3 regions of the Paenibacillus sp. 1781tsa1 genome follow, and region 2 is predicted to be linked to each of the others. Evidence: riboswitches for the same ligand, from Rfam matches in the RefSeq annotation. Region 2 holds a riboswitch; each other region holds the start of a gene.

Region 1 (10,916 bases), 4.1 Mb from region 2:
CGGATATTGGTGTATGCAGAAGATGGCCTTTGATCATGGGATCTACGTTGATGAGCATATGTAATCTGGATCACTATATTCTGCACAGCAGCCATCAACAGAAGTTCCAAATGTGCACTATCTCGGATCTGCTCCGTATGTTGGAAGGAAACCCGGTGTTGGATGTTCTCAATATCCTGTCGCTGCTTGTCGGATAATGCGCTCATAAATTTTTCATGAATTGTACGGAAAGATACCTGAAAGGGTAAGCTGGAGAAGCTGCGGAGGGCCTGCATCGCAAAATAAAGGGCATGAAGCTCACCCGTATTGAACGAAATGGGAGGCAGCTGCATCTGTTGCAGCAGTCGATATCCGCCGTAGCGCCCATATTCGACATAGATGGGTGCACCCATCTCTTCCAATGAAGCGATATCTCTTATCGCGGTTCGTTTGGAGATCTGGAACTCCTGCATAAGATCTTGCAGGGTGAACTGTTGTTTTTGATTAATATAGCGCAGCATCTGATTTATACGTTCTGATTTTTTCATATCAAACCCTCTTAATGGTGCCATAGTTTGGCACCTTTCGTCGTTATAGTGATAAGTGTAATCCAATAGGAACGAGGAGGCAATAACATGAATTTTGAAGTGATACCATTTTTGTCGATGAACGGGGATGCGGCGCCAGCCATTGCTTTTTATGAGGAGTTTCTGGGCGCTAAAGTCATATTCAAGAAAAGTTATAAAGAGATGAAGGAGATGAACCCAGGCTTCGAGTACCCTGCCGGTCAAGATGAGTATATTACACATTCGGTACTTGAGATTGGGGTTAATAAAGTCATGATTGCGGAAGAAGCAATGGACACAGAGAGAGCATGGCAGCTGGGGAATAGCACGTCACTATGTATTCAATCCAAGGACAAACATACAATTGATCAACTTTATCATTCCCTGATGCAGCATGAGGGCGTGAAGGTACTGGTACCTTACGAGCAAAATGAATTTAGTCCAGGTTATGGCATTGTGCGGGACCCGTTTGGCATTGCGATTCAGCTATGTGTGACGGTGCATGATTTTTAAATTAAAAACATAAAAAAGAAGAGCCATGGATATCATGCGCTCTTCTTTGTTCGTTTCTATACAAGGTCGTTTGAGCAGCCAGAAGGTTTTGTAAGTCCAAACGTTACTTCATATCAAGGATCAGGCACTACCGTTCATTTATTTGCTAGGCGTCACCGCTTGAGCTAGTCATTTTTTCGCATCTGGAAATGTCAACCTTGATGGTGCATATAGGGTAATGGGTAATGGTTACAGCGACACTTTTTGTGTAAATCATATAGGTATGGATTTTGCAGTGTACAAATAAGTCAGTGGATAAAGGAAAGAAGGGATAACATGATTACGAGAGGTATCGACCATATTGGAATAACTGTACCGGACATGGAGCAGGCGACCCTATTTCTACAAGAGGCTTTTGGAGCTCAACTTGCCTATGACCATATAACGCCGGATGATCCGCCACAGGAAGGGCCTGAGGCAGAGCGTAAATTAGGACTGCGTTCAGGAGCAAAGGTTATTCATATTCGGATGTTATCGCTTGGAGAGAGCGCCAGTATGGAGTTATTTCAGTACGCGAATACAGCGCAATCAGAGCCAGTCAGGGCATCGGATTACGGATTGCAGCATATGGCGTTGTATGTGGACGATATGCAAGAAGCTGCACAACGCTTCAAGGAAGCAGGCGGGGTATTGCTGACAGAGCCTGGAGCACTGTCCGATCATATTGAAGGCGGGGAAGGTAATCAGTTTGTGTATGGAAGGGCGCCGTGGGGGATGCTGATCGAGCTGATCTCCTACCCTGCGGGCATAAAGTATCCGAATCACAGTGAAGCGAAGCGCTGGACACCACGAAAAAAGGAATAAAGATGAGAATAATTAAGAAACAGGGCGATGCGCGGTGAATCGTCCTGTTTTCCTAGTATATAACGGCCAGGCGGTTACTAAAAAACAGAAAAAATGTTAGAAATACAGAAGTGTATGCTGCTTTGCTTTATGTTACGATACGTAAAAGTAGATACAGAGACATATTACGGATGGGATAAGCCATTGTCAGCGGATATAGTGCAGCAGTTTCTCTTTTAAAAAATAAATGACAACAGGTGATCCAAAATGCTGCAAATCGGGTATCAATAGTAGAGTCATTAGAACCTGATGGGTACATATGTTGTTGCAATTGTTGTTTTGCTAGTTAAAGGCTGTCTATTATGGAATGAACTGTGGGGGTTATCAAGTGCCTATATTAGCTATGGAAAAGAAAGATGTTGTCACCGATGCACTGGTCATCAAGGCGATGGAGAAAAGTCTGGCTATTATTCGATTCGATCTGAATCGACGGGTAACTTATGTGAATGAAGTTTTTGCCCAGACCATGGGATATACGGTAGATGAAATGTATGGAATGAAGCATCAGCAACTATGCTTCGGCAATTTTGCAAATACCCCGGAATATGATGCTTTTTGGAATAGTATATTAAATGGTGTCAGCTTCCAAGATAAGGTTGAACGCAAGGATGCAAAGGGGAATTCCGTATGGCTTGAGGCGACGTATATGCCGGTGTACGATGAGATGAATCAGAAGATACTGGGTGTCTCCAAAATCGCCACCAACATCACCAACCGTCAGAACAACATTTCGGTCGTAGTGAATGAGCTGAAAACGATGTCACATGAGCTGAATGGGCAGGCAGATGTAGGCATTGAACGGAGCCAGGAATTAATGTCCAGTATCTCCTATATCTCAGAGGTGTCGGCTACTAATCGTGCAACACTGACTCATCTTCAGGAACAAGCGGGATCGATTCAGGGCGTGGTACGAACTATACGCGAGATTTCATCACAGACACAGTTGCTTGCATTAAATGCCGCCATTGAGGCTGCACATGCAGGGGAATACGGACGAGGATTCGATATCGTGGCTAAGGAAGTCAAGAAATTATCCGCAATGGTGGAGAGTTCGATCAATGAGATTCGTGATAGTGTGACTGGAATAACCAAGGAAATTGGTAATATTACAGGTGGCACGCAAAAAGTAGAGGAATACGTCGAGCGGAGCCAGAAGCAGATTGAGATCGCATTGAATGACTTTATGGCAATTGCTGCATCGGCTCACTTGCTGGATGCCAAGGCGGAGCATGTAACCAGAATCGTATAAGAATATATAGTGATGGCGGTTCCTTACACAAGGAACCGCTTTTTTTGTCGTTCAGCACACAAAAAAACGGGAATTATTGTGATCAAACGGGGACACAATACTTGGGAATACCTGCAGCTTCACATGCAGAGAAATGTAGGGGTGGGAACATGTGGTCAACAATTCTATCCTACGTGCCAGAAGGGCCCATATGGATTCAGGCATTCTTGGTTTTCATTATTCCGATTGCGATTACCATGACTACGCGCTGGATCAATGCCGCCATTAAGCGTGGAAGCTTCTCTCGTTCGAAGCAACCTACTATATCCTCGAAGGATATCTCGCCAGCAGCCAAAGGACAGGGCCAAGGAACCGAGACAGGCCATTATGCCAATATTAAATTAACGGAGAAGTATAATACAAATTTGATTAGCGTAAAAGAAAGCTTTGGCAAAAATGCAGATGTGCATATTCGGGAATTTACGATTAGGGGAACGAATACACGGGCTGCGGTCATCTACACCGAAGGCCTGGTAGATCAGGACTTAGTAGATGATCACTTAATTACACCGTTAATGTTAGAAGGTGTTCCCCTACTTAAGCAGGAGGGGTTCCTTCATCCAGACAACGCACACCTACTGTCGGCATACCTGAAGGATCAATTACTTCCTGTCAGCCTGGTTGAGGAGACCAAGTCTCTCCAAGAGCTCTCAATTGGGGTGCTTTTCGGAAAAAATGCACTGTTGGTTGATGGTTTACCAGGTGCTTTATTAATTGGAGGCCACAAGATCAAATCACGAGGCGTGAATGAACCTGTGTCCGAAGGATTAATCCGTGGACCTCGGATTGGTTTCACAGAGCAATTAAGCGATAATACAGGCATTTTACGTCGTTACGGAAGTGATCAGAGCCTGTTCATTCAGAAGTATGAAGTGGGTTCACGGATCAAAAAAGATTTGGCGATAGCCTATATTCAGGATATTGCCGATCCGAATCTCGTAACGGAGGTCTGCAAGCGAATCGAAGAGATGGATATGGATTCGATGCTGGAATCAGGTTATGTGGAGCAGCTCATTGAAGATAGTACCCTAAGTCCTTTTCAGCAGGTACTAAATACGGAAAGGCCTGACCGGGTAATCGGTGCTTTGCTGGAAGGTCGGGTGGCTATTCTGTTGGATGGGACGCCATTTGTGCTCGTTGTACCCGTGACCTTTAGCATGTTGCTCCAATCTCCCGAAGATTATTATGAACGCTGGATTCCAGGAACTTTTTTACGTGTGCTGCGTTTTATGGCTGCGATGTTGGCATTGCTCGCTCCTGCACTCTATATTTCGTTTATTTCGTTCCACCCTGGTCTTATCCCGACCAAGCTGGTTTTGACGATTATTGAAACGCGGACAGGAGTACCGTTTCCTTCGATCATTGAAGTACTGATCATGGAAATTTCTATTGAGATTCTGAGGGAGGCAGGGATACGGCTGCCTAAACCGATTGCGCCAGCGATGGGTATCGTTGGAGGTCTGATTATTGGGCAAGCAGCGGTACAGGCAGGAATCATAAGCCAATTCCTGGTTATTGTCGTTGCGGTTACCGCGATCTCTTCCTTTACGATTCCTGTCTATAGTGCAGGGTTAACGCTGCGAATTCTGCGATTTGCCGCGATGTTTAGTGCAGCCATTCTTGGTCTTTATGGTGTGGTTATGTTTTTCCTGCTTGTATGCACGCATTTGGCACGACTCTCCAGTTTCGGCGTACCTTATGTTGCACCAGCGGTTCCTTATCATTTGAATGACTGGAAGGATTTCGTTATACGTGCTCCGTTAAACATGATGAGAATGCGTCCCGATATGAATAAACCAATCGACAAGGATCGAAAAGAATAATTTGAATTCTTATGGACAAGAGGTCTGGAGGTGAAATGAAGTGAATGGCTCCCCACAAAAGATAACCACGACACAGGCCGTTGTCATTATTGTCAATTACATGCTTGGTGCCGGGATCTTGACGTTACCTCGAACGACCAGTAAGGCTGTCGGAACACCGGATGTCTGGATATCCATTATTCTGTCGGGACTGATTATTGCAGGTGTCGGAATTGTACTGGTAACCTTGTGTCGCAGATTTCCAGGGAAAACGGTATTCCAGTTCACCCGTGAAATTACGGGGAGCTGGATTGCTTACATATTAGGATTTGCCATGATTATGTACTTTATGGTGATTGCCGCATTCGAAATTAGAGTTATGGCTGAAGTAACAGGGATGTATCTGCTTGAACGCACCCCCACATGGGCGATTATTATGGTCTTCATGTGGATCGGTATATATATGATCTCAGGCGGGCTTGGTGTCATTGTACGTGTGTTCGAGATTATTCTGCCGATTACAATCATTATCTTTGTGATTGAAATTCTGCTGAGTAATCAGCTATTCGAGATTGGGAATCTAAGACCGGTGCTCGGGGAGGGGCTTATGCCCGTTTTCAAAGGACTGAAGCCATCTCTATTGTCATATACGGGGTATGAGGTGATGCTAATCATGACTGCTTATATGAAAAATCCGAAGAAGAGCAATATGGCAATGAGCTGGGGGATATTCATAACGACCGCAATCTATTTGATTACTGTTGTCATGGTTGTAGGTAGTCTATCCCTCGATGGAATCAAAACACGGACTTGGCCAACGCTGGATTTGGTAAGAAGCTTCGAGATACAAGGTTTGATATTTGAACGGTTCGAATCTTTATTGTTGGTCATCTGGATTATGCAAATCTTTTCGACTACAGCGATTACACATTATTGCGCGTCGGTGGGCATTCGTGATTTGTTCCGTTCAAAAAAAATCAAGGGCATTATGTATGGTCTGCTTCCGTTCATTTATGTGACAGCAATGATGCCTAAAACGGTGGATGATACCTTTACACTCGGGGATATGCTCGGCAATGTATCCGTGATACTATTCGCCATTTTACCTCTGGTCCTACTGTTGTTAAGTCTGATTCGCAAAAAAGGAGGCAAGCATGCATGATACCATTCCGTATTCTCTTACGTGTAGCTTCTGCCTTGTGCATTCTGTTATTGATATCCGGATGCTGGAGCAGTCGGGAAATAGAGGATCTAAGTCTTTATGTCGGTCTTGGAATTGATGTCGGTAAAGAGACAGCATTCGAAAAAGACATCGCTGAACAGGGAGGAACATATCCTAAGAAGAACTATGTAACCGCTACGGTGCAAATTGCTCCAGGCTTCACCAATAGTCAATCGAGCCAACAATCCGGTTCGCCTTCTTCCGGCAAAACATCCTACTCCAATGAACAGCTCAGTGGAGATTCCATGTTGCAAATCTTCCGTCAGTTTGCGTTAAGACGCGATCGCCCCCTCATTGGACATCATCTGAAGGTAATCGTTGTCTCCAAGGATATTGCCAAAAAATATGGTCTGGACCAATTACTTGATTTTGTACTACGGGATAATGATATTCGACCGAACTGCCTGGTGCTGATCAGTCATCATTCTGCATTAGATGTGTTGACTTCACAGGACCCGTCTCGGATTCCGGCTTTTTATCTCACAGGAATTACGAACAATTCGTACTTGTCCAACAAAATATTGGATCCTGTATTACTGTCTAAGTTAGATGCACAGATGCAGTCCGGTTCCAGCTTTCTGCTTCAAAATGTGTTGAATTCCCATGGAGAGGACAAGTTCTCTGGAGGCAGCATTTTTGATGGGAAAACAACCAAATTCATCGGAGAACTTAGTCAAACAGATCTTGAGGGTTTGTCATGGCTCAATTCCAAAAAAAAAGGAGGTGTCTTAAAGACACATAACAAGCAAGGATTCACCGTGGTATATGAAATCAAGAAGAAAAAGGTGAAAATTATTCCCAAGGTGGTTGGCAATGATATTTCATTCCATGTGAAGACTGAATCCGAAGGCTGGCTGATGGAGGATTGGCGCTCTCCGGAGGAAGAGGAAAAAGGTGAATATCTCAGAGAATTGGAAAAGGATTTTGCTGAGCTTGCCGAACAACAGATTCGACAGGTGTTATACAAACTTCAGCATACCTACAAAGTTGATGTTGCGGATTTTCGGGATAGCTTGCGTATCAAAGAACCTAAAACATGGAAAAAAGTTAAAGACGATTGGGATAAAATTTTTAGCACCGTGCCGATCACGTACGAGGTAAAGACCACCATTACCAATCCGGGGTCTTCTACCGAATAGCGAGGTGTGCCATTTATGATTTAAATGTTGACACATTCATGATAGATCGATATATTAGTAAAAAATCATTTTCTTATCCAGAGAGGTGGAGGGACTGGCCCTTAGAAACCTCAGCAACAGATCTGAAGGATACTGTGCTAATTCCAGCGGGTGAACAGCCTGATAGATAGGAGCGTTTGTTTTTATTTGTCAGTAACGGCGCACTCTTTAGGAAGAGTGGGTCTTTTTTGTTTTTTCTGGATGAAGAAGTAGGGAGCAGCAGGTATGGAGAACAACAACGACAAAGGGCATTTTCAGCGGAAAATGCAGGCACGGCATGTGGTCATGCTCTCTCTGGGTGGAGTCATTGGAACGGGATTATTCCTGAGCTCGGGCTACACAATCCAGCAGGCGGGGCCACTGGGAACCATTCTTTCCTACCTGATTGGAGCCATCGTAGTATATTTGGTCATGCTCTGTCTTGGTGAACTGTCTGTTCATATGCCGGAGACGGGAGCATTTCATAGTTATGCAGCTAAATATATCGGACCAGCAACAGGTTACACGGTGGCTTGGTTGTACTGGTTAACCTGGACTGTTGCGCTTGGCTCCGAATTCACAGCCGCCGGTCTGTTGATGCAGCGCTGGTTCCCATCGGTAAACGTATGGATATGGAGCGCGCTTTTTGCACTGATGATCTTTTTGTTCAATGCTTTAACGGTAAAATTATTTGCAGAATCCGAGTTCTGGTTCTCTTCTGTGAAAGTAGTTACCATCGTAGTCTTCATTATTATTGGTGGTGCAGCCATGTTTGGGTTCATCCCCATGGCGGATTCTGAACCGGCTCCATTCCTTTCCAATATTACAGCATCCGGGTGGTTCCCTCATGGGGCTACAGCGATATTGATGACCATGCTTGCTGTTAACTTTGCATTCTCAGGCACCGAGTTAATCGGTATTGCCGCTGGAGAAACGGAGAATCCGGAAAAGACAATTCCCAAAGCTATTCATACCACGCTGTGGCGGTTGGTCATTTTTTTCATCGGAACGATTATTATCTTGTCGGCTTTGCTGCCCATGTCGGATGCCAGTGTACTGGAAAGTCCGTTTGTAGCGGTAATGGAGCGGGTGGGTGTACCCTATGCAGCAGACATTATGAACTTTGTTATTCTGACGGCGATTCTCTCTGCTGCGAATTCAGGTCTGTATGCTTCGTCACGAATGCTCTGGTCTCTGGCAGATAAAAAGACAATCTCCCCTTGGTTTGCCAAACTGACCAAGCGCGGGGTGCCGCTGAATGCACTTCTGATCAGTATGGTGGGTGGTGCCTTGGCTTTGCTGTCCAGCATCATTGCACCTGGTACAGTGTATATTACGCTGGTCTCCATCTCAGGTCTGGCTGTTGTTGCCGTATGGATGAGCATCAGCGCTTCCCAGTACTTGTTCCGCAGACAGTATATCCGGGAAGGACATGCCGTCAAAAATCTGGTCTACCGCACACCACTGTATCCAGTGGTACCGATTGTTTCATTTATATTATGCCTGGCTTCATGCATAGGTATTGCCTTCGACCCAACACAGCGAATTGCGCTGTATTGTGGGGTTCCATTTATCGTAGTATGTTACGCAGCCTATTATCTAACAGAACGTGTGAATAAGAAAAGAGGACAAGTAGATGACGCAAACACAACAGACTAACCCCATAGAACAGATCCTGCGTGAACATCCGGTCATGATTCTGGATGGAGCGCTGGCAACAGAACTCGAACAGCATGGATGTGATCTGGATGATCCATTATGGTCGGCTCTTGTGTTGCTTGAGAATCCGGATGTTATTGTTCAGGTCCATGCGGATTATTTCAGGGCAGGAGCCGACTGTGCGATTACATCCAGTTATCAAGCCACGGTAGATGGCTTCCGCAAGAGAGGAATCGGTGAGCAAGAAGCGTTGGACCTGATTCGCAAGACGGTGGAGCTGGCTGTACAGGCGAGAGATGACGTATGGGCAGAAGTGCAGGAAGGCGGAGTAAATAATACGGAAGCCAAACTGGAGGGCAATCTGGTCCTCGGAACGGCACAACAAACGTCTGATGTCCTAGAGACAGTGGTCTTAGCTCGGCCACGACCGATGGTTGCTGCATCCGTTGGACCCTACGGCGCTTATCTAGCTGATGGATCGGAGTATATTGGTCACTACGGTGTGTCAGATGAGACTTTGACTGCATTCCATCGTCCGCGGATGGCCGCATTGCTTGAAGCGGGTGCTGATATTCTGGCTTTTGAGACCATTCCATCCTTGCAGGAAGCACAGGTGCTGATTGATTTGCTAAAGGAGTTTCCTCATGCGTATGCCTGGCTATCTTTCTCCTTGAAAGATGGGACGGCAATCAGTGAGGGCACGCCGATTGAAACATGTGCACAATTGTTTGGTTCCGAGCCGCAGATTGCTGCAATTGGCCTGAACTGTGCTCCCATGGAAGTGGTGACGGAAGCAGTGAGTATTCTCAGCCGTACCAGCGATAAACCTGTTATTGTGTATCCTAACTCGGGAGAAGTATACGATGCAGCAACGAAGACGTGGAGTGGACAGGGTACATGTGGCAGTATGAGTGATGCTTCGGAACAGTGGGTTGCTGCGGGGGCAAAAATTATTGGCGGCTGCTGCCGCACGACTCCACATCAGATTGGAGAGCTTGCGAAGAAGTGGCGGGGTTAAAGTATATCCAGCCGAGCCAGAACTGCATGGAAAAGCCCTTTCGTATCTTATAAAGGATACGAAAGGGCTTTTTGGATACTTCTTTTAATATTTACTTATTCTCTACCTTAATGGTTCCTACAGATGTGCTCAGGGAAAGCAGAGGTCCACCGCCATTGATATCACTCTTTCCCTTTGAAGCACCCGAGACCTTGCCCAGATCCGTTTCCGCTTTTAGTGTGTAAGCCAGATTGGAAGGCAGCAGGGCAGTGATAGTACCCAACTCAGTTGAAGCTTTGAGCTGGCTTCCATCATGCAGCTGATTCAGATCAAGACGGATGGTACCTGCATCGGATTTGATGCTGGATTTGCCTTGGGCTTGAATGTTCTTAAGATCAATGGAGCCTGTATTATTGGCAAGCTTATAGCTTCCTGTTAAACCTGCAAGTGAAATATTGCCAACTTCTGTAGAGATCTCATATTCAACGATATTGGCGGGAGCCTCAATCACATAGTTTACGATGAAATGGGAATTTCCTATATTTTTGTCGGCCCATGACCAAAGATCGGTTCCCGCCTTATCCTTGGGGTGGATCTCTACGGTGGTTGTTTTCCCTTTGGTCGTTAAGGAGACTTCGGCATTTTGAGCCAGTTCCTCCAATGTGGATTCACCGGTACGATTATTCAAAGCCTGAATGTACGTACGGACTTGAAGTTCACCATCTTCACTGCTCCGCACCTCGATATTACCTACAGGATGATCAACAACCAAGAGACTGGATGCGGATTTCTCGCTGACTTGATCAAGTTCCTTATCTATAGCATTATTGCTAATCAGCTTCATCCATTGG
Region 2 (10,916 bases):
CAACGAATCGTCTGCTGCGTTTGATCAGTGCCTTTGTTCCGCAATCGCTGGATGAACTGATGCAACTGCCAGGCGTAGGAGAGAGCAAAGCGACCGTCTATGGTGCGGAATGGATGGAAATTACGAACGGGTTGGAGCGTTCAACGACATTTCCGCTGGACTGGGTATACACGGCGCTGAAGGAAGAAGAGTATGAGAGTTGGTTATACAAGCAGAGAGAGCAGAAGTACAAACAGGAACTTGATAAGTTCACCACGCGCAAGCAGGTGCTTGAAGGCATGAAGGAAGGGTATACGTTAGAGGAAATTGTTAATCGATCCGGATTATCCCGACGCGAGTTGGTTGAGTGGTTAGAGGCACTGGATCACGAAGGTTATGATACCGATTGCCTTCTTGATGTGGAGCTTGCTGTGATGCCAGAGAACGAACAAGAGGCTGTATGGAGTGCATATGAGGAGTTGGGAGATACGTTCCTGAAGCCAGTATTACATAAGGTGTATGGAGCGAAGAAGCCCGACGGAGGAAGTCTGGAGCAGGTCTATGAAAAACTGCGCATGATTCGGATCCGCTTTCGTCGGCACGCAGAGACAGAGAAGCAAGTTGGTTAATGATCGGAAATGAAAAAAGACGAGGCGTTTCTCCAAGAGGAGCGCGTCGTCTTTGTTATTTCATACGAGTTCATACCCAGTCTTTTTTGCGGAAAATGAAGAACATGCTCAGGCCCAGGGTAACCATCAGGCCAATCACAACAAAATAGCTGTATTTCCAGTTAAGCTCAGGCATATTCGTAAAGTTCATGCCGTATATACCGGTAATAACCGTCAGCGGCATGAAGACCGTGGTAATGGCAGTAAATACACGCATGATCTCATTCGCCCGGTTCGCTATACTCGATTGGTAGGCTTCTCGCAAGTTGCCCATCAGGTCGCGATACGTCTCAAAGGTTTCCGATATTTTTACGGCATTCTCATAGATGTCACTGAAATACTTTTGCAGTTGATCATCGATGAGACGCAGATCTTTTTTGTTTAGGGTGTTGATGACCTCTTTCTGAGGTCCAAGGACTTTTTTCAGCCACAGAATCTCACTGCGCAGCCCGATGATTTCATTCAGATGTGACTTTTTGGTGTGCATCAGAATGTCTTCCTCAAGCTTCTCGATCCGTGCTTCAATTCGGTCACCTACGGTGAAATAATTATCAACAATTAAGTCAACCAGCAAATACAACAGACGATCCGGTGTACTGATTTCCTGTTCCCACAGGATTGGTTTCAGTGTACGCAATTCGCTGACCTTTTGCTTCGTAACACTAATAATGAAATGTCTGCCGAGGAACAAGTTCACCGCACGCAGAAATATCTCTTCATCATCGAAACGGATGCTATTAATCACAATAAAATAATGGTTCTCATAAATTTCAATCTTCGGACGTTGTTCTTCGTCACTAAGACAGTCTTCCACAGCCAGATCATGCATTAAGAACAGAGGCTGAAGTACCGCCAAATCGTCTACATCTGCATCAATCCAGTAGAATCCTTCCGCTGGTGGAGTCAGCGCCTGCTGAATATCGTCCACCGGAATAAATACACCGTTGTTTACCAACCGGATTTTCATCGTTAATCTACTCCTTCTGCACCCGCCAACTTGGCGGATATTATCATTATGGGCGCAAAAAGAACAAATCAGCCGGTCGGCAGCGGAGCCTGGAGATCAGGGCTGCGTTCACTATATAATCAAACGGAAGTCACGTCCCGCTGCCGGCATGCTGATGTCAATTCTCTATGCAGTTTGTCGGAATTCGGCTGCCAGTCAGGCCTCGGGTCGCCATCCATTTAATATGTCACCTCTCACATAAGGGTTTATAACACCTTGTTTAGTATACCGCTGGTACAAGGTGCTTTCAAGCGCAAAAATGTGTCTATTTCGCGCCCTGAGGCAGTGTATGACAACGGATGATGAACGGTTCCGATCTGGACCGCAGACAGAGAACTGCAACTTGACGTGAGGGCATTAATGTAATAAAGTAGACGGTGAACCATATTAAATTACAATCTAATACAGCGAAATCTTATCAAGAGTAGGTGGAGGGACTGGCCCGATGAAACCCGGCAACCGGCGGTATACCGCACGGTGCTAATTCTTGCAGCGACCAAGTGTCAAGTGGCACTGTTGTAACTGAGAGATGAGAGAGGCGCATATCTATTTACATATGACCTTTCTCGAAATCCGAGGAAGGTCTTTGTCATATGCCCCGACTTCTCAGCAGTGATTTTCGCTAAGGAACTTGAGGTTGTTTGTAACGTTGGATGAAAGAGCAATTCAATGTTTTTACAAGCTCAAGGCAGTCAATCACTATACTGATGTGAAGACATCAAGCCAGTGGCGGCTGCATCTATCTATGCACAAGGAGGAGTTAGACTTACCATGCCAATCAAAATTCCGGATACTCTACCAGCAAAAGAAGTACTTGAAGGAGAGAATATCTTCGTCATGGATGAAACTTCTGCATACCAGCAGGATATTCGTCCACTCCGTATCGCTATATTAAACCTGATGCCCACAAAGGAAACGACTGAAACACAATTGCTTCGTCTGGTGGGAAACACGCCTATTCAGGTGGATGTTGTTCTCGTACATCCCAAATCCCATACGTCGAAGAATACGTCGCAGGAGTATTTGGATCTGTTCTATAAAACCTTCGATGAAATTGAGCACCGCCGTTTCGATGGCATGATTATTACGGGTGCCCCGGTGGAACAGATGGATTTCGAAGACGTGAACTATTGGAATGAAATCCAGGAGATTTTCGAATGGACCAAAACCAATGTGACTTCAACCCTCCACATATGTTGGGCTTCCCAGGCAGGTTTATACCATCATTTTAACGTACCCAAGGTTGCACTTGATGAAAAGTGTTTTGGCGTTTTCCCACATACCATCAATAAACCACATGTTCCGTTGTTGCGTGGATTCGATGAGGTATTCAACGTTCCACATTCCCGTCATACGGAAGTGAGACGCGAAGATATTGAAAAGAATGAGAATTTAGAGATTTTGGCTGAGTCCGAGGAAGCGGGTATCTTCCTGGTTGCTACCAAAGACGGCAAACAAATTTTTGCCACAGGACATGCCGAGTATGACCCGTTCTCATTAAAGTGGGAGTATGATCGGGATGCAGCTAAAGGGTTGGATATCGCATTGCCTAGACATTATTATCCGAATGACGATCCTTCCCGTGTGCCACCCGCCACTTGGCGCGCTCATGCCAACTTATTATTCTCTAACTGGCTCAATTACTATGTGTATCAAGAAACACCTTACGATATTGGCCCGCAAATCTAATCGAGATTACAGGAGGATGCAGCAATGGAAGACAACAACAAGTTGAAAATCGAAAGCCGCTTAGCACAAATTGGGTCCATCAATGAACCGGTAACAGGCGCCATTAACTTTCCGATCTATCAATCCACTGCGTTTCGTCACCCGAAACTTGGACAAAGCACGGGGTTTGATTATATTCGTACAACGAATCCAACCCGTAAAGTGTTGGAAGAAGCGGCTGCAGCGCTGGAGTCCGGTGATGCAGGGTTTGCCTGTAGCTCGGGTATGGCCGCCCTGCAAACGATTTTTGCCATGTTTGGTCAAGGCGATCATCTGATCGTATCGCTTGATCTGTATGGCGGAACCTATCGTCTGCTTGAACGCATCTTGTCCCGTTTCGGAGTAACCGCAAGTTATGTGGACACGAATGACCTTGCAGCACTGGAGAAGGTTCGTCAGCCGAATACCAAAGCTGTATTCATTGAGACACCAACCAATCCACTGATGATGATCACAGATGTGGAAGCCGTTGCTTCCTGGGCGAAAAGTTACAACCTGTTGACCATTGTTGACAACACGTTGTTGACTCCATTTTTCCAACGTCCGATTGAACTGGGTGCCGATATCATCATTCATAGCGCTACCAAATATCTGGGCGGACACAATGATGTGCTGGCCGGACTAATTATAACCAAGGGTGAGGCATTATCTGCAGAGATGGCGTTCCTGCATAATTCCATTGGAGCTGTATTGTCTCCAAGTGACTCCTACCAGTTGATGAAAGGGATGAAAACGCTGGCTCTTCGCATGGAGCGTCATGAATACAATGCGCTTACCATTGCCAAATACTTGCTTGAGCATCCAGCGGTGGGTGAAGTGTATCATCCAGGTCTGTCAGATCATCCGGGATATGAGGTGCAGAATAAACAATCCACCGGTAACACAGGTATCTTCTCTTTTAAAGTGAAGGATGCACGTTATGTTGAACCATTGCTGCGTCATATCAAACTGATTGCTTTTGCCGAAAGTCTTGGTGGAGTGGAATCACTCATGACCTACCCAGCGGTACAAACGCATGCGGATATTCCTCTGGAAATTCGTGATGCCGTAGGTGTGGATGACCGGCTGCTCCGGTTCTCCGTAGGCATTGAACATGCGGATGACCTGATTGCAGATCTTGGCAATGCTCTGACAGCTGCGCAACAGGAAGTTGAAGGAGGCGTGCACTCATGAGTGAGTCCAACAACAAGCAGAACGCCGAGTTGAAATTTGAGACCAAATTGCTTCATTTTGGTGATGAAATCGACAAAACAACTGGAGCCTCCAGTGTACCAATCTATCAAGCCTCAACCTTCCACCATTTTGATATCTTCAATCCGCCTCAACATGATTACAGTCGTTCAGGTAATCCGACACGTCAGGCTCTGGAAGATTACATCACACTATTAGAAGGCGGAGCACGAGGATTCGCCTATTCATCGGGGATGGCTGCGATCTCCAGCGTGTTCATGATGTTCTCCGCAGGGGATCACATGATTGTAACGGAAGATGTATATGGAGGTACGTATCGGTTGCTTACTTCCATATTAAGCCGTATGCAGATTGAGACGACCTTTGTAGACATGACCAATATCGATGAAGTAAAAGCGGCACTCAAGCCAAACACCAAGGCAGTTTATATGGAAACACCGTCCAACCCTACACTGCGAATTACGGATATCGCTGCCGTAACTGACTGGTCGAAGGAACATGACCTGATCACGATTCTGGATAACACCTTTATGACACCGTACTATCAGCGTCCAATTGAGCTTGGTGTGGACATCGTCGTACATAGTGCTACCAAGTTCCTCGGGGGGCATAGTGATGTGTTGGCAGGTTTAGCAGTTGCTCGCACGGAATCACTTGGCGTACAACTGAAACAGTTGCAAAATGGACTTGGAACTGTACTCGGGGCACAAGAATCCTGGCTTCTGATGCGCGGGATGAAAACCTTGGGGGCTCGTATGGCTCATAGTGAACGTAGTACAGCCAGACTTGCGGCATGGCTTAATGAGCGCAGCGATATTACCGCTGTCTTTTACCCTGGACTGGAGGATCATCCGGGCCGCGAGGCACATGAGCGCCAGTCAACAGGATATGGAGCTGTCGTTTCCTTTGACGTCGGTTCAGGTGATCGCGCAAAAGCAGTTCTTAACCGGGTGAAGCTACCCATTGTTGCTGTAAGTTTGGGAGCTGTGGAGAGTATTCTGTCCTATCCAGCGATGATGTCTCATGCGGCAATGCCTGCTGAGGTTCGCCATGACCGTGGAATAACAGATGGATTGCTGCGTTTCTCAGTAGGTCTGGAAGATATCGAAGATCTGATTGTAGATTTGGAACAAGCACTTCAGGAATCCTAGCAAAAGTGAGTGCCCAAATACGCCTATCCGTATCACTTAAGTTCGAATCAATTCCATTCCATATGTAAAAATTTTTACTTATTTTTAAAGCACCTGTACATAAGGTGCTTTTTTTCACATGTAACCTGTGTTACGATATGTGGAGTACAGAAATGCGATGTTGCCACCAGAACTTGCTTCTTTTGAACAAGTTGGGACGGATCGTTATATAATTTCTCTTCATGAGGGAGGCTTTTTTACGATGAGTACGGTAGACCGTATCTTAGATAAAGCCCTTCGGGGCGAACGTTTGGACTTGGAAGACACGATTCAATTATTTGAATCCAATGAAGTGGACAAAATCGGGGCAGCTGCTAATGTCATTATGAAACGCATGCACCCTGAACCATACAGAACATTTGTAATTGGGCGTAACGTCAACTACACGAACGTGTGTGATGTGTACTGCCGTTTTTGTGCTTTCTACCGCAGACCTGGTTCGGATGAAGGTTATGTGCTTCCGGATGAAGTTATTTTCCAGAAGATTCAGGAAACGGAAGATGTGAATGGTACCGAGATTTTGATGCAAGGTGGAACGAATCCAAACTTGCCTTTCAGCTATTATACAGACCTGTTGAAAGCCATCAAAGAGCGTTTCCCGAACATCACGATGCACTCTTTCTCCCCAGCGGAGATTATGAAAATGGTTGAAGTCTCCGATGGTCTTACATTGGAAGAGGTTGTTCGTGCCATTCACGAAGCTGGACTGGATTCCTTGCCTGGCGGCGGTGCTGAAATTCTCGATGACCGCACACGCCGGAAGATCAGCCGCTTGAAAGGTTCATGGCGGGATTGGATGGACGTTATGCAAACTGCACACCGCATCGGCATGAACACCACGGCAACCATGGTTATCGGCCTTGGTGAATCGATGGAAGAGCGTGCATTGCACTTGCTCCGTGTACGTGAAGCGCAGGACGAATGTATTGCGAACAAGTATGATTCCGAAGGTTTCCTGGCGTTCATTCCGTGGACTTTCCAGCCAGACAATACCAACCTTAAGCTGGAGCGTCAGACTCCGGAAGAGTACTTGAAGACTGTAGCCATCAGCCGACTGGTGCTGGATAATATTAAGAACATTCAATCCTCTTGGGTAACGATGGGTCCTGAGATTGGTAAGAAGTCGCTTGAATTTGGCTGCAATGACTTCGGTAGTACCATGATTGAAGAGAACGTTGTATCTGCTGCGGGTGCAACTTACAAAGTTAACATTGAATCCATCCTGCGTTTGATTCGAGAGTCAGGTTATATTCCGGCACAGCGTAACACCCGATACGAGATTGTGCGCATGTTCGACGAAGAGAATTCCGTACATGAAGATTTCGTAATGCAGAACTAATTATAATATTTTGACTACTCCATATATGCTGATCGTTAGATGAGTATTTATGAAGCCAAGCCCGCTGACTACTCCGTATGGAGAGACGGCGGGCTTTTTGATTTTTTTCGGAGATTGAGGTCATCAAACAGTACATATTACGCAAATGCCGATATTTTATAATGAAATTGAACTGTTACAATGAAAGGGAACTTGTGTAGCCAGACATGCAGGAAGGGGCAAACCAATGAAGAGAAGAATACTTGGAAAGACAGAACTGGACGTGCCTGTATTAAGCTTTGGAGCATCCTCCCTCGGTTCTGTATTTCGTGACATTGACCGGGACGAAGGGATTCGCACTGTACATGCAGCCGTAGATGCGGGGATGAATTACATAGACGTTTCACCTTACTACGGGCTGACAAAGGCAGAGACGGTGTTGGGTGAGGCTATCCGCAGCTTGCCGCGTAGTTCATATATGTTATCAACCAAAGCCGGACGTTATGGGGAAGATCAGTTTGATTTTTCACGTAAGCGTATTCAGGATAGTGTACAAGAGAGCCTCAAGCGATTGCATACCGATTATATTGATATTTTGTTCCTGCATGATATTGAATTTGTGCCAGCAAAAATGATTATTGAAGAAGCTTTTCCAACGTTTCTGCGTCTGAAAGAACAGGGAGTTATTCGTCATGCGGGCATTTGCGGATTACCCTTGCCGTTGTTCGAGAAGGTTCTGCCACAGATCAATGCGGATGCAATCATCTCGTATTGTCATTATTCATTGAATGATACCTCATTGTTATCGTTATTGCCGCTGTTGGAAAAAGAAGAAATTGGCCTCGTCAATGCTTCGCCTCTTTCTATGGGCTTGTTAAGTACCCGAGGTGCGCCTGCCTGGCATCCGGCAGATGAACGGGTGAAGCAGCTCTGTCTGGAGGCTGCACAATTCTGTGCAGATCAAGGCAGTGACATTGCCAAGCTGGCTGTGCAATTCTCCACGTCGAATGAACGGATTCCAACAACACTGGTAAGCAGTGCCAACCAGCGTAATATCGTCAATAATGCAGCCTGGATAGAGGAGCCGATAGATCAGGGTTTGCTTGATGAAGTGCTGCGCATTTTGGCTCCATTGCATAACGAGACGTGGTCCAGCGGACGTCCTGAATATAATACGAAGCCAAGCAACACGTCAGCAGAAGCATCCAAGGGGGAACAACGATGAGAGCCATTGTATGTGAAGAAATAGATCAATTGAAGCTACAGGACCTGCCTCAACCGGAACGTGCAGAAGGGGAGGCGTTGGTTGCCATTCGACGGATTGGAATCTGTGGAACAGATCTGCATGCATACAAAGGCAATCAGCCATTCTTTACTTATCCTCGCGTACTGGGTCATGAACTGGCGGGTGTTATTGAAGAGATCGGTCCGAACGATGCAGGATTACGGCCAGGGGATCAGGTAAGCATTATTCCATATCTGCATTGCGGTCATTGTATTGCTTGTCGCAGTGGAAAAACCAATTGTTGTGTGTCCATGCAAGTCATGGGCGTCCATGTAGACGGAGGCATGAGAGAAAGAATCAGCGTGCCTGTCTCACATTTGCTCTCAGCAGAAGGTTTGACACTGGATGAGACCGCAATGGTAGAACCCTTAAGCATTGGAGCCCATGCGGTCAGGAGAGCGGGAATTAAGCCTGGTGAGCATGTAGTTGTGATTGGAGCTGGTCCGATTGGGCTTGGCGTGATGGCATTCGCGAAACAGGCGGGAGCCCGTGTTATTGCCGTTGACCGTAACCTGGACAGGCTGGAGCTTAGCCGGACTTGGGCTGGAGCGGATGATCTGGTACAGGCCAATGAACATACTGTACAACAAGTGGCTGAAATTACGGGAGGCGACTATGCTACAGCTGTCTTCGATGCAACCGGTAATGTGAATTCCATGAATGGGGCCATTCAATATGTGGCGCATAGTGGTCAACTCATTTTCGTGGGACTGGTGAAAGCGGATATTACCTTTCATGATCCTGAGTTTCACAAACGGGAGATGAGTATCTTGGGTAGTCGAAACGCAACCCGTGAAGATTTTGAACAAGTCCTGTCCACCTTGCGTCAAAAGAAATTAAGCATGGATGGTTATATCACACACCGAGTGGAATTTGATGAGTTGCCTTCTGCAATAGACCAATGGCTGTTGCCAGACTCACATGTAGTCAAAGCCATCGTTGAACTATAATATCAATTAATTATAATAACAGAAAAAAACGCTCTCTGACCTTGGTGGACAATACTTCCATCCATAGGGGAAGAGAGCGTTTTTTTATTTTTCCGGATTCGTCACAATGCCCGCATGTGGATCAATGTGACGCACGATGGACTTCAACCAGATCATCTCCAGAACATGTACCTCATAATAAAGTGCACCCGGGATCTGCCTAATCCACCCTTCAGCCATAGCAAGTTGTGTTGAGTCAGAAGTGGCTTCCAGCGTTCCAGGTTCACGGCGCAGCCGTTTGCGTACAGCTTTTTCAACTTGAGAGCTTTGTGTGGTCAGAATGCATACTTTGCGTTTGGAAGAGAAGCCCCTGAACGCAATGTACACCATTTCATAAGCAATAAGGTAGGCGATTACGGAATACATCGCTTGGTCCCAGCCAAAGACAACACCAGCGGCTGTCAGTATCAACAAGTTAAGCAGCATGATTATTTTTTCGATAAGCATCCGTTTTCCGCTAAATACACGTTCAGGTGGGCGGGAAGACGGATCACCGATTTCCAGCGTATCCAGTGTCCCACCGTACCGCACGACGAGCCCAATTCCAAGTCCGAGACATAATCCGCCAAACATGGCGGCAGCCAGCGGGTGCTCTACAAGTGGCGGCATGGGATGAAGCACAATGGCACCGATCGAAAAGACAACCAGACCCAGAACAGTAACCAGTACAAATTTCTTCTGCACAATCTTATAGGACAGAAATATAAACGGAACATTGAATAAAAATAGGAATAATCCAATCCTCATTTCGGTCCAGTGGGCGAACAGGGAGGAAATGCCTGTAATGCCTCCAATAATGATCTTATTGGGGTGTAAAAACAATTCAAGTCCCACGGAGGCCAGAATTCCACCCACAATCACAAGCAGCAGGTTTAACCAGCGACGGGTGGACGATATTCTGGTCTTGGCGGCGGTTGGCACCGAATTAGCCGATATCAGAGGTGCTTTCATAGGTCATCCTCCTTTTTGCGGCTGTCGAACCATTCTCCCTGGTTAGTCACAGAAAGATCGGCGTAGAGCCGCGAAGTACGATCGTATGTCTGTACTGTACAGACATAGGGAATTATCCTTCTTTCTGCAGAACCTTCGGTTCTTCTTTCTTTTTCCGAGGATCTTTGAACTTGAATATTTTATCCAATAAACGGAATACATGTTTGGACTCTTTGGTTAATAAAGGACCCAGAATGGCCAGAATTAGGACATACAGTGCGGCAAACGGTTGAATCATTGGCAGCAGTCCTCCTGCTTTACCCATGTTGGCCAAGATGATGGAAAATTCACCCCGTGACACAATGGTTAATCCAATATTGGCCGATGCTTTGGGCGATAGACCTGCACTGCGTCCGGCCATCATGCCTGCCAGGAAGTTACCGAACAATGTAATAACAACTGCGATCAGAGCTAACCATACGGCTTCGCCACCCAGAGACAACGGATCAATGGACAGTCCGAAGCTGAAGAAGAATATGGCTCCGAAGAAGTCACGGAACGGCAGAATCAAGTGCTCTATCCGTTTTGCGTGTTCTGTTTCAGCAAGCACCAGTCCAACCAGTAATGCACCG
Region 3 (10,916 bases), 3.8 Mb from region 2:
GGAGTGGCTGTTCAAAAGTTGCACCTTGCTCTAAGCCCTAATGAACCTACCGCACCTTAAAAGGCAGATCATCAACGGTTGCAAGATTTAACGAACCTCTCTAACGCTAATTCGTCATAAAAGGGCTTAAAAACCTAAAAAATTGAGTAAATCGACGAAATAACGTCTCTGGGATTCGTTGGATCTCAGATCTGGGCATATGGGAGTGATTAGCGTGTGTCAGGTTCATTAAAACAAAATAACACTAAAAGAGGATGTCCTTCCGTCATATTCATGACTAAAGGGACATCCTCTTCTTATAAGCTTTACATCATATTATTCATATTGAATTATTCAGTTGCAGGTTCAACTGCACCTTTATAACGCTCTTTGATAAATGTTTTCACTTCTTCGGAGTGCAGGGCAGCAGCCAATTTCTGAATTGCATCTGAATCCTTGTTGTCCTCACGCGAAACGAGGATGTTCGCGTATGGGTTACCTTGCAGATCTTCGATGAGCAAAGCATCATTCGCCGGATTCAGGTTCGCTTCAAGCGCATAGTTAGCGTTGATGAATACCAGATCCGCTTCATCCAATTGACGAGGCATCATGGCTGCATCCAGCTCGATGATATCCAGGTTCTTCGGATTGGCTGTGATATCTTGAATCGTAGATGTGATATTTGTGTTATCTTTCAGCGTAATGATGCCTTCTTTCGCGAGCAGCAACAGAGCACGTCCCCCATTGGATGGGTCATTTGGAATGGCTACTTTTGCGCCGTCAGCCAATTCATCCAAAGATTTAATCTTTTTGGAGTATCCGCCAAAAGGTTCAACATGAACAGGAGTTACAGCAACGAGGTTGAATCCACGTTCTTTATTCTCTGTGTCCAAGTAAGGTTGATGCTGGAAGAAGTTTGCATCCAATTTTTTATCAGCAAGTTGCTGGTTGGGTTGAACATAGTCATTGAACGTAACGACTTGCAAACGAATACCTTGTGCTTCCAGTTCAGGCTTGATGCTTTCCAGAATCTCAGCGTGTGGTGTAGGTGAAGCTCCAACTTTCAATTCAACCGTGCGTGGTGCACCTGCTGAATTGTCTGCGCCGCTATCGGCATCCTTGTTGTTTCCGCAAGCTGCGAGAACTGCAATCAACATAAGACTAAGTAGAGCGAAAGACCATTTTTTCATGTGTAAAACCCCTTCTCTAATCAATTTTTCATGTGGCGTCCGCACGAATGCATAGGCCATCATGTTATCTATGTGTTATTTCCTGGTGAAAAATGTAACTAAGCGATCTCCAGCCATCTGGAGAATTTGCACTAGAATGACCATAAATACAACGGAAATTATCATAACTTCATACTGATAACGGAAGTATCCATAATTGATTGCCAGCGTTCCCAGTCCTCCACCACCAACCATGCCCGCCATCGCCGTGTAAGAGACAAGCGTAACGATGGTGATTGTTATACCAGCAAGCAGACCAGGCAGTGCCTCAGGCAGTAAAACCCGTCTTACAATCTGTCCGGTTGATGCACCCATCGCCTGTGCCGCTTCAATTACACCACGATCAACTTCTCGCAAAGTAGTTTCCACTAAACGAGCGAAGTATGGAGCTGCTCCAATAACTAGAGGCGGTATCACACCCAATACCCCTGTAGCCGTACCAACGAGTGCTCGTGTGAACGGAATAATGGCTATAATCAGTATGATAAAAGGAACTGACCGCAGAATATTAACAATAAACGATATTATCGTATACACCACACGTGACTGTATTGAGGCGGATCTCGCCGTCATGAATAGCAATACGCCAAGCGGCAAACCAATGATAATGGTGAACAAGCCAGAAGCGCCCAGGATTTGTAGTGTCTCTATTGAAGCTTTACCAATCTCTTCCCAACGTACGGTTGAAAAATCCATCTAACGTAGCACCTCCACATCAAGTCCCTCAGCGGTTAATTCGGATATCGTCCGATCAATGGCATTAGAATCACCCTCGAACCGAACGGTCAGCTGTCCATAAGGAACCTGTTTAATCGTAGAGATCGTTCCCTGCAGGATGGCAAAATCCACACCCGTCTTACGAACCGTTCTGGACAAAATCGCTTCATACGTTTTGTTCCCCAGAAAGGATATCTTCACAAGTTTGGAAGCAACACCTGCCTGCAATTCAACGCCTGCATTCGCCAGAGCGGTCTCTTCCAGAGCCAGTCCAGCTTCATGGTCACGCATCATGAAATCCCGCGTAATCGCATGTTGCGGCTTCAGGAACACTTCTGTTACAGGTCCCTGTTCCACAATGCCACCTTGATGAATGACAGCCACCTTGTCACAGATGTTCTGAATGACATGCATCTCATGTGTAATCAGCACAATTGTAAGGTTGTACTTTTCGTTAATGTCGAGCAATAATTTCAGAATTGAATTTGTCGTCTGCGGATCAAGTGCTGAAGTAGCCTCATCACAGAGAAGTACATTCGGATCACTCGCAAGTGCTCTCGCAATCCCCACACGTTGTTTCTGTCCACCTGATAATTGAGCTGGATATTTGTTGCTATGGTTCTCCAGACCAACGAGATTGAGCATTTCCTTCACTTTACGATCGATGGCATCCTTGGGTGTATTCACAAGCTTTAGTGGAAAAGCCACATTATCATATACTGTTGCCGAAGATAACAGATTAAAGTGTTGAAAAATCATTCCGATCTTGCGTCTCTGTTGCTGTAATTCGGTTTTGCTCAGTTCAGTCAGGTTGATTCCGTCAACCCATACTTCACCCTCCGTAGGCCGCTCCAGCAAATTAATACAGCGAATCAGTGTACTTTTACCCGCTCCGGAATGGCCAATCACGCCGTAGATTTCACCCTTTTGGATGTTCAAATTCAGCTCGGATAACGCTGTTGTAGACTTTTTTCCTTTGCCGTACGTTTTTGTTAGACCTTTTAATTCAATCAATCGCACTTGCCCCTTTCCAACCACCTACATGTATCTTTACCCGATCTAAAGGAAAACTCCCCTTAAAGTACAAAAAAGAGCCCTTTGCAGAAACAAAGAGGGCTCTTCACGTGAAAGAATATACCTTCTCATCTGCCAAAATCGTGCCTTGCACCATTTTGTAGGAATTAGCACCTAACATCTATAACGAATGATACATGTATCATGTCATTACAAATCGGTTGCCGGGCTTCATCGGGCCTGTCCCTCCGCCGCTCTCGATAAGAAATATGTTGTTGTAGGATTTTATAAGTTCATGTAGTTCATGCTTTATAATGTGAATGTAACTTTTAAGAAATATCTGTTCATTCTTTGTCATTGTAACACTCTAATTGAAACTCAGTATATTCCAAGTATTCCGATTTGTCAAAGGGAATTATTTCTTTGCCATATTTTATTAATATAACGATAAGAGGCTGTTAACGTTTCACAGACCATATCCACGCCCTGACGCATTTCCTGCACATGCTGATTGAGATCCTCTAACTTTACTTTACCTTGCAAGGTCTGGTGTAACTGCCACAGGTCATCGTGCATTTCTGAGTTCATGTAGTGAATTTCCATATTACGTCGTTTGCGCAGCTTACTCATCGGCTCCCGGTATGAGTCCTTGATCTGAATTAATTTCAACGCAAGATCATGATGCTCCCTCGCATAATCGAACTGCCTTAACACTGTAAAATAAGAAAAATGCGCTTTTGTATTTGAAGTATTCAGTTGGAATATTTCATTCAATACGGTACCGACTTTATCCAGAATGGCAAAGCAGCGGATGAAGCCATCTTTGTAGAAATACACATATCGGGCATACTCGGCTTTTTCAGTCGGTGTCATGTCGTCCGTTGAGCCTGCAACGACCTTTTTGCGAAAATGAGCTGCAGCGAAGCTGCTTTGCTCCAGTTCATCCAGTGAAGAGATGAGTCCCTGAGTCCACACATACAGTTTCCGATAGTCGTGCGTGGGATCATGATCCACATGCATTTGCCGCTGAAACAGCTCAAGTGTATGCGCCATGGAGTCCATCGCTTCCTTCAATTTACCTTCGTTTATACGCGGTTTTTCCCCCAACAACGTTCGCAGCATATTTAACCTCCTCTTTTCCGAATCAACATTTCATCACCATAAAACTTCATCCATTCCGTGTAATTGCTGCTTGCCATAGGTTGCCCTGATCCCCCTGACATCAAACAAAGTCCACCTGTCCAATGATGTACATCACTGGATGGTGGACTTTCATATTAGGCCGAGTACTTTCAAGAGAACTGTATCTGTATCTAGAACCGATTAACCGGTCGATGCAGCTTGTACACCAGGAAACTCATATACGTTAAAACTCCGAACAATATGGCGATATCCAGCATATGAGCGAGAGCTACGAACATATATACTTCCGGGCGGTTCATTGTCACCATCATGAAAATACCAATGACGACTTGCATCAGGATGAGAACAACGGATACCACGCCAAGGGTACGCATTTCCTTGTTGTCCGGATGATTACGGTAAGCGAAGTGACCCAGAACTGCAATAACAATGACGAGCGATGCTGCTGCTGCACGGTGAGCAAAAGCAACCGCTACCCCACCCGAAAGCTCAGGAATAATCTGCCCGTTACAGAGCGGAAATCCAGAACATCCGCCAGCAGAATTCGTGTGGCTCACAAATGCACCCGTGTATACCACGAGGTATGTGTATATGGTGGAGAACCAGACCAGATTCCTGAATTTTTTGCTCACCCGAGGGTATTTATTCAAACGCTCCAATCCGCCATCTTTTGCCTCCTGCCTTATGCCCAGCGCCATCATTAGGGAACTGGCAAAAGCAATCAGTGCAAAGCCGAAATGCAGTGCCATGACTGCTGAAGATTGGGAGAAGACGACGGCAAAAGCCCCCATGATTCCCTGGACGATAACAAATACCAAGGTTAAGAAAGAAAACAATTGCAGGTCACGGCGTGACTTGCCGAACAGCAGAAAAGCAACAAACGAAGCAATGGACAACAATCCAGCCAGTGCGCTTACAGCGCGATGGGAATATTCAATAAGTGAAGCCACAGTATGTGCCGGAACGAGTTTCCCGTTACATAAAGGCCATTCCGTTCCGCAGCCAAGGCCCGATTCCGTTTTGGTTACGATGCCTCCACCAAAAGTGGCCAGAAACATGACAAGACAGGTTAATACGGTTAACCATTTAAATAAAGTTAAGTGTTTCAATTTTTTCTCACCCGCTGTTGGTTTAAGATGGCGAAGAATATTCTCCGCTTGTTTCGATACTTTGACACTTATTTCACAACTAAATTCATTATACCGGATAAAATGTTCATTGACGCCCGCGCTTTGTGACAAAATGTTAACGTCTGCTGAAATAATGACCGATAGGTCATTGGGGTTATGTACATCAAACTTTCTAACATAGAAACGTGTCGAACACACAAACGCCATTTCCCTATTTCAAGAGAAATGGCGTTCTTTTTATTATACCCTTTTACAACATGAACCTGTCATACTTTTATAATCATTTATGGATCGTGTTGTACACCTCGACTGCGCGATCCAGGAACTGCTCAATCTCTTCTCTCGACTTGCGCAGCTTGTTCACGTACCGTACGAGTTCGCGCCCATCTGTATACGCCACAAAGCTTGGAATGCCAAGAATATTCTGCTCTTCACTAACCGTTCCAACCTGATCCACGTCGACCTCAATCAAAGTCAGTTCACGTGCATATTTCTCTTCAACCTCAGGCATAAACGGATCGATGTATTTGCAGTCACCACACCAGTCTGCCTTGAATACGGCAATCGTCAAACGTGGGGATTGGATGGCTACATCAAAAGCCGGTTTGGAAGTAATCTGTTCCATTCAGTTCATCTCCCTTTCTGTACCTTGTCATACCCTAAGTGAAGCAAATTGGCGAGTGGAAGTCAAATAATCAGCGCATACTTAGAATAAACCACATGGTCTGTGAATCTAAACCCAGAACATCATGAAAGGATGTCACGTCATGACTTCCACCAGAACCGATTCTTCCAGCGAACAGCATCACGGGTCCCTCTTGCAGATTGTCCGTTCCATTCCGGGTGCTGCCCGGGAAATCTGGCGTGGCAAACAGGCTGCATGGCAAGCCTCAGCACAGCTTCGTCACCCATTGCGTGACATCGAGTGGGATACTGATACGGCAGCTGCCCTACAGTCTGAGGTGGAGCGTCTGTTACCTGCCAGCAGCAAGTCTTTTGCACGTACGGACCAGGTTCAAAGCGCACTCGTCTGCGAAGAAGATTGCATCATCCTGGAAGAGATTAAGACGCTGACCCAGGAGCATAATCGGAGTAATATCACCCGCACGGCAGCTTATCTGGAATGTTATGAGCAATACCCTGAACTGCATTGGGCACTGCTGGCCCATATGGTCTCTCGCAACGGCGGATATCACATGACAGATCTTCAGAGTGACTTAATGCATAATCTGCAGAATCAGAGCGATCGCGAGCATATGTATCGGCTGCTGGAGCGATGCAATGCACTCATTTTCCAGGATGCATATCCCCAGCTACAGCTGTATATGAACAGTCGTCGGATTGGACGAAGCTGTTTCCATCTCTTGTCGCACTTTCACGTATCTGCGTTTATGACGCCGTTTTGGGAACGCTTTTGGCTGGAACGGTGCAGTTCACTGCTAAGTGTCGCATTAATTATTAATGAGCAGAACTATATCGAGAGCAGGGTGGTGCAGCATCCTTATTTTCAAAAAGAAGTACTCTCCAAACCCGCATTCCATCTGCACAATCTGGCGGGTCTGAATCATATCGTCTTTCCTCTTGGACGGGGAGCAGGAATCGCAGGGCGCGTCATTGAACATTTTGGCAAGTTGGATGAGCGAATCATGTTTGGCAAAAGCCTATATGCTCTGTTGTTTGGGGTGGAGCAAGTCTACACACAAGTGATGGCGTTCGTACGTTCGGTTCCCCATCTTGGCTCGCGGGCCGAATATTGGCCTGGCCTGTTTACCCATCATGAAGACGAGGCAGGTGATCACACCTTATACACTCAGGCGCTACTTGATGAAGAATGGCTTCCAGAAGGGCAACGATTATATAGTCCGGAACTGCTCTCCGTATGGGGCGACACGCCTTATGAACCGATTACCAGACAAGACTGGCTTCAGACTCGGGATTGTCTCGGTTATCTGACGGCACCGCGCCGGCCATGGCTGTTTGAGATGAGTCACGAACACCGGTATGGCATGCTGAAAACAGCACTGGCTCATGATGCAAAAACCATCACACACTAATGCTGAAGATCATATGGAGCAGGCAAAACCGAATGATGTGAATATCTGATGTACCGCTAATTCTCGCCTGCTGGGTTAGTATTCAACGCAGTCAATCCAGCTCGCCTTAGCGATACAAAAAGCCCTGTCCGCTTAACAGCAGACAGAGCTTGTATCCTATTTTCACAACATATTGGAGTTTGAATGATGCTGCTTGTATTCTTATCCTCTTTGCCCGGCTTCACGTTGAAGACGCATAAGTGGACGGAGAATTTTTTGCAGAATACGGGGGTAACTGCCCAGCTCGTCCTTGCGTAATACACGCAGCACAACCATGAGAACCAGATACACCACCACAACAAGCACACCAACCACAAGGCAGGTAAGCAAGAAGGATACACGCGCTGGCAGGAACAGTCCAAAAATCATATTTCCTATCCAGTTCGTTGCAAATCCTACACCTGCTGCAAGCAAGACCGTAATGATAAACCCTTTCCAACGATCTCCCATGATGGAGAAATCAACGATTTTGCGAAGGACACGCAGATTCAGATATGTGATAACCAGGAAACACAGCGCCGTTGCAATAATGATGCCGTATATGCCAAACAACGGCGCAAGGATCAGACTTGCAACCAGCTTGACCACAACACCTGCTGCTACACTGATCATGGTAATCCGCGGTTTCCCTACGCCAAGCAAAATGGAATTGGTGGTCATCATCGTAATCTGGAAAATGGTACCGAATGTCAGCAAGGCAATAATCGGCGTTCCATCCAGATTGGTAAACAACAATCCGTTGACCGAATACGCAGCTGCACAAAGTGCAATGACAATCGGCATACCTGTCAGAATCGAAATACGCAACGCAAGTGTAACCTGACTCTTCAGATGCGCTTCATCCTTGCGGGCAAATGCTGCCGAGATGACAGGCACCAAGGATTGACTCAAAGCGATAGCGAGAATCGGAGGAATACCCGCAATACTTTGGGCCTTAGCACCCAAGATCGCAAGAACGCCAGTCGCTTCTTCGAGTCCGATCTGGCCACTGAGCAGTGGGACCACAAGGGATGAATCGATAAAGTTAATGGCTGGAACCGCAAGTGAGGACAGCACAATGGGAATAGACAGCTTGAAGATATCACTGTAGATGCCGCGCATTGGCAGTTGCTCTGCACGTTCGTAATTCAATTGGGCCGCACGGTCGCTACGACGCAGCTTCAAGGTAAAGTACAGCATGACACCAAAGGCACCCACACTTCCTAATACCCCACCAAATGAGGCACCCGCAGCAATCGTTTGATCATCGTAATTCCATTGCAGCATGACATAAGCCACGATAATGGCTGTACCTACACGAGCGAACTGTTCCACAATCTGTGAAATACCACCTGCTGTCATATTGCCGCGTCCCTGGAAATATCCACGCATCATCGCAATGGCCGGGAAAAGCAGCAAGGCTGGAGCCAAGGCGCGAATGGCGCTGACCGATGCCGGTACTTTGGAGACATACGTGGCATAATAAGGTGCAGCGAACCACAATAAAGCAGACATGACTACCCCGGCGACAGCCGCAAAGATCAGGGCTGCACGGTAGATCTGTTGGGCTTCACTCGCGCGTCCGAGCGCATAGCGTTCCGACACCATTTTGCTAAGTGTACTCGGTATGCCCGCCGTTGCTACAGTTAACAGCATTAAATATACCGTATTGGAGATGGTGAACGATGCGTTACCGACATCTCCGAGGATATGCTCCAGCGGCACCCGCTGAACCAATCCGAGTACTCTCGCGATCAGCGCAGCGGCCGCCAGAATGAGCGTACCCCTAATGAATGTTTCTTTCTTAGACAAACGAATTCCCCTTCTTTCCTCCACACCGGACGTGCATAACGTTGAAGCTAATCCTGAACGTTTAGGCGAATCTTACCACCCAGATAATAAAGAGAACAATCATGACGATTTGCAAAATAATTTTCATCACGGTGCTCGTAAATAGCCCCACCACGGAACCAAATCCGACTTTTGACGCTTTGGAAGGTGAAGACCCACCGATCAGTTCCCCGATAAAAGCACCGATAAATGGTCCCAGTACCAGTCCGAATGCCGGAATGACGAAAGGGCCAATGATAACACCAATGGTACTCAGCGTGGTTGATAACTTGGAGCCACCGAACTTCTTCACGCCCCATGCGCTGACGACATAATCAGCCACGAACAACACAACCACAATCAGAATCTGGATGATCCAGAACCACACACCGAACGGATCAAAACTGAAGAACCAGCCGTAGACCAGAAAGGCGAAGAAAATCGCTACAGCACCAGGTAGTATGGGATATACCGTTCCGGCCATCCCCACTGCAAACAGCAGCACAATTATAATCCAGGCAACGGTTGCGAGCAAAGGTTACTCCCCCTTCAAAATATGTTCACGAATCACTTCGACGATGCCGTCTTCATTGTTACTCGCTACGATCAGATCAGCCGCTTCCTTCACCTGCTCTTGCGCATTGCCCATCGCTACACCCAGACCCACGGCCTCAATGACAGCCAGATCATTCAAGCTGTCTCCGACCGCAACAACTTCGGACATCTCGATGCCCAGCAGCTTGCAGACTTCAGCTACACCACTGGCTTTGGATACGCCAGCAGGGTTGATCTCAATATTAACGGGTGAGGAATTCGTCATTTGCAGACCACCCATTTGTTGCAGTTCCATCATAATCTGGTGACGAACTTCATCCACTTCGGTATTGAAGCCGAATTTCAACCATTCCAGACCTTCAATATTGTCCGTCCAGCGATCACGGTTGAACAGCTCTTCCACGGAGTATGCCCAGTACCAGCTGTTATATTTCTCACCGATCTCCTGCATTCTGCGAATCAATACCGGGTCCATCAGATGACGCATATGCAGATCATGCGGGGCTTTCCATACCTCACTGCCGTTAACGGTAACCATCGGTGTCTCCAGCCCAAGCTGCACCGCATAAGGCATCGCGTGGAATACGGCTCTTCCCGTGGATAGGCACACATGCACGCCCCGACGAATGGCAATCTGAATCCACTTGGCGGTCTCCTGCGTAATTTCATGATTATCATTAAGCAATGTTCCATCCATATCCAATGCAAGCAATTTGTATTTCAGTTCACTCATACAGTAGTTCCTCCTAGGTTGTCTCTCTCCAAATTGAACTCATGGATATCCATTCAGGCACTACGCGGGCAGAAAACCTTTCGATCGCTGTTATCCCCTGATTTTCTTGATTCCATCTACAATGGAGACAATCCGGTTATAAACGCGACCACTTCGTTTCTCTAGGTCCTTTCTGCCCTCTCCGTTCCACAGTGGTTCTCCAGTTCAACTTAAAGGTTCTTTTTATCTAATTTTAAAAATCCTTTCACAACAAGATCGCCCGGCATCCGTAAAAACGGACGCTCCGGACGTCACAGCTAACGACATTTTACCACAGATCATCTGTATGCAACAAAATAACCCGTAATCGGCAGGATGACGCTTAGTTACAAATGTATATTCCACACTACGCTTTCCCCTCGTGAATGCCGCTTTCCTGAACGCTATAAAAAAAATCTAGAGTCGTTGATTAACGACTCTAGATTTTCGATTTCAATGTTTGTCTATTCAAAACGATTATTTATGGAACATAGAG

What was found. A riboswitch is a leader RNA that binds a small molecule or an ion and turns the genes downstream of it on or off. The one in region 2 is predicted to bind S-adenosylmethionine.
Region 1: another riboswitch for S-adenosylmethionine. It lies ahead of mmuP (S-methylmethionine permease); the one in region 2 lies ahead of metA (homoserine O-acetyltransferase MetA).
Region 3: another riboswitch for S-adenosylmethionine. It lies ahead of NKT06_RS25890 (methionine ABC transporter ATP-binding protein); the one in region 2 lies ahead of metA (homoserine O-acetyltransferase MetA).

What each region holds. Positions count from the first base shown of each region.
Region 1 is NZ_JAMYWY010000001.1:6,139,920-6,150,835, reverse strand. Features, by position in the region: gene NKT06_RS27580 (helix-turn-helix transcriptional regulator) at 1-527, opposite strand, end outside; gene NKT06_RS27575 (VOC family protein) at 615-1,058, shown strand; gene NKT06_RS27570 (VOC family protein) at 1,374-1,901, shown strand; gene NKT06_RS27565 (methyl-accepting chemotaxis protein) at 2,269-3,189, shown strand; gene NKT06_RS27560 (spore germination protein) at 3,339-5,051, shown strand; gene NKT06_RS27555 (GerAB/ArcD/ProY family transporter) at 5,092-6,192, shown strand; gene NKT06_RS27550 (Ger(x)C family spore germination protein) at 6,189-7,391, shown strand; SAM riboswitch class I at 7,462-7,564, shown strand; gene mmuP (S-methylmethionine permease) at 7,656-9,068, shown strand; gene mmuM (homocysteine S-methyltransferase) at 9,046-10,086, shown strand; gene NKT06_RS27535 (DUF4097 family beta strand repeat-containing protein) at 10,178-10,916, opposite strand, start outside.
Region 2 is NZ_JAMYWY010000001.1:1,993,857-2,004,772, forward strand. Features, by position in the region: gene NKT06_RS09005 (HRDC domain-containing protein) at 1-608, shown strand, start outside; gene corA (magnesium/cobalt transporter CorA) at 679-1,614, opposite strand; SAM riboswitch class I at 2,066-2,189, shown strand; gene metA (homoserine O-acetyltransferase MetA) at 2,425-3,342, shown strand; gene NKT06_RS09020 (PLP-dependent transferase) at 3,367-4,554, shown strand; gene NKT06_RS09025 (trans-sulfuration enzyme family protein) at 4,551-5,723, shown strand; gene mqnC (cyclic dehypoxanthinyl futalosine synthase) at 5,965-7,101, shown strand; gene NKT06_RS09035 (aldo/keto reductase) at 7,328-8,305, shown strand; gene NKT06_RS09040 (zinc-binding alcohol dehydrogenase family protein) at 8,302-9,315, shown strand; gene NKT06_RS09045 (YitT family protein) at 9,400-10,305, opposite strand; gene NKT06_RS09050 (cation:proton antiporter) at 10,418-10,916, opposite strand, start outside.
Region 3 is NZ_JAMYWY010000001.1:5,755,789-5,766,704, forward strand. Features, by position in the region: gene NKT06_RS25880 (MetQ/NlpA family ABC transporter substrate-binding protein) at 330-1,169, opposite strand; gene NKT06_RS25885 (methionine ABC transporter permease) at 1,245-1,904, opposite strand; gene NKT06_RS25890 (methionine ABC transporter ATP-binding protein) at 1,905-2,939, opposite strand; SAM riboswitch class I at 3,065-3,206, opposite strand; gene NKT06_RS25895 (Cthe_2314 family HEPN domain-containing protein) at 3,345-4,061, opposite strand; gene NKT06_RS25900 (COX15/CtaA family protein) at 4,253-5,191, opposite strand; gene NKT06_RS25905 (thioredoxin family protein) at 5,493-5,837, opposite strand; gene NKT06_RS25910 (DUF2515 family protein) at 5,980-7,266, shown strand; gene NKT06_RS25915 (putative polysaccharide biosynthesis protein) at 7,468-9,096, opposite strand; gene NKT06_RS25920 (DUF456 domain-containing protein) at 9,158-9,598, opposite strand; gene NKT06_RS25925 (Cof-type HAD-IIB family hydrolase) at 9,653-10,402, opposite strand; gene NKT06_RS25930 (S1 family peptidase) at 10,902-10,916, opposite strand, start outside.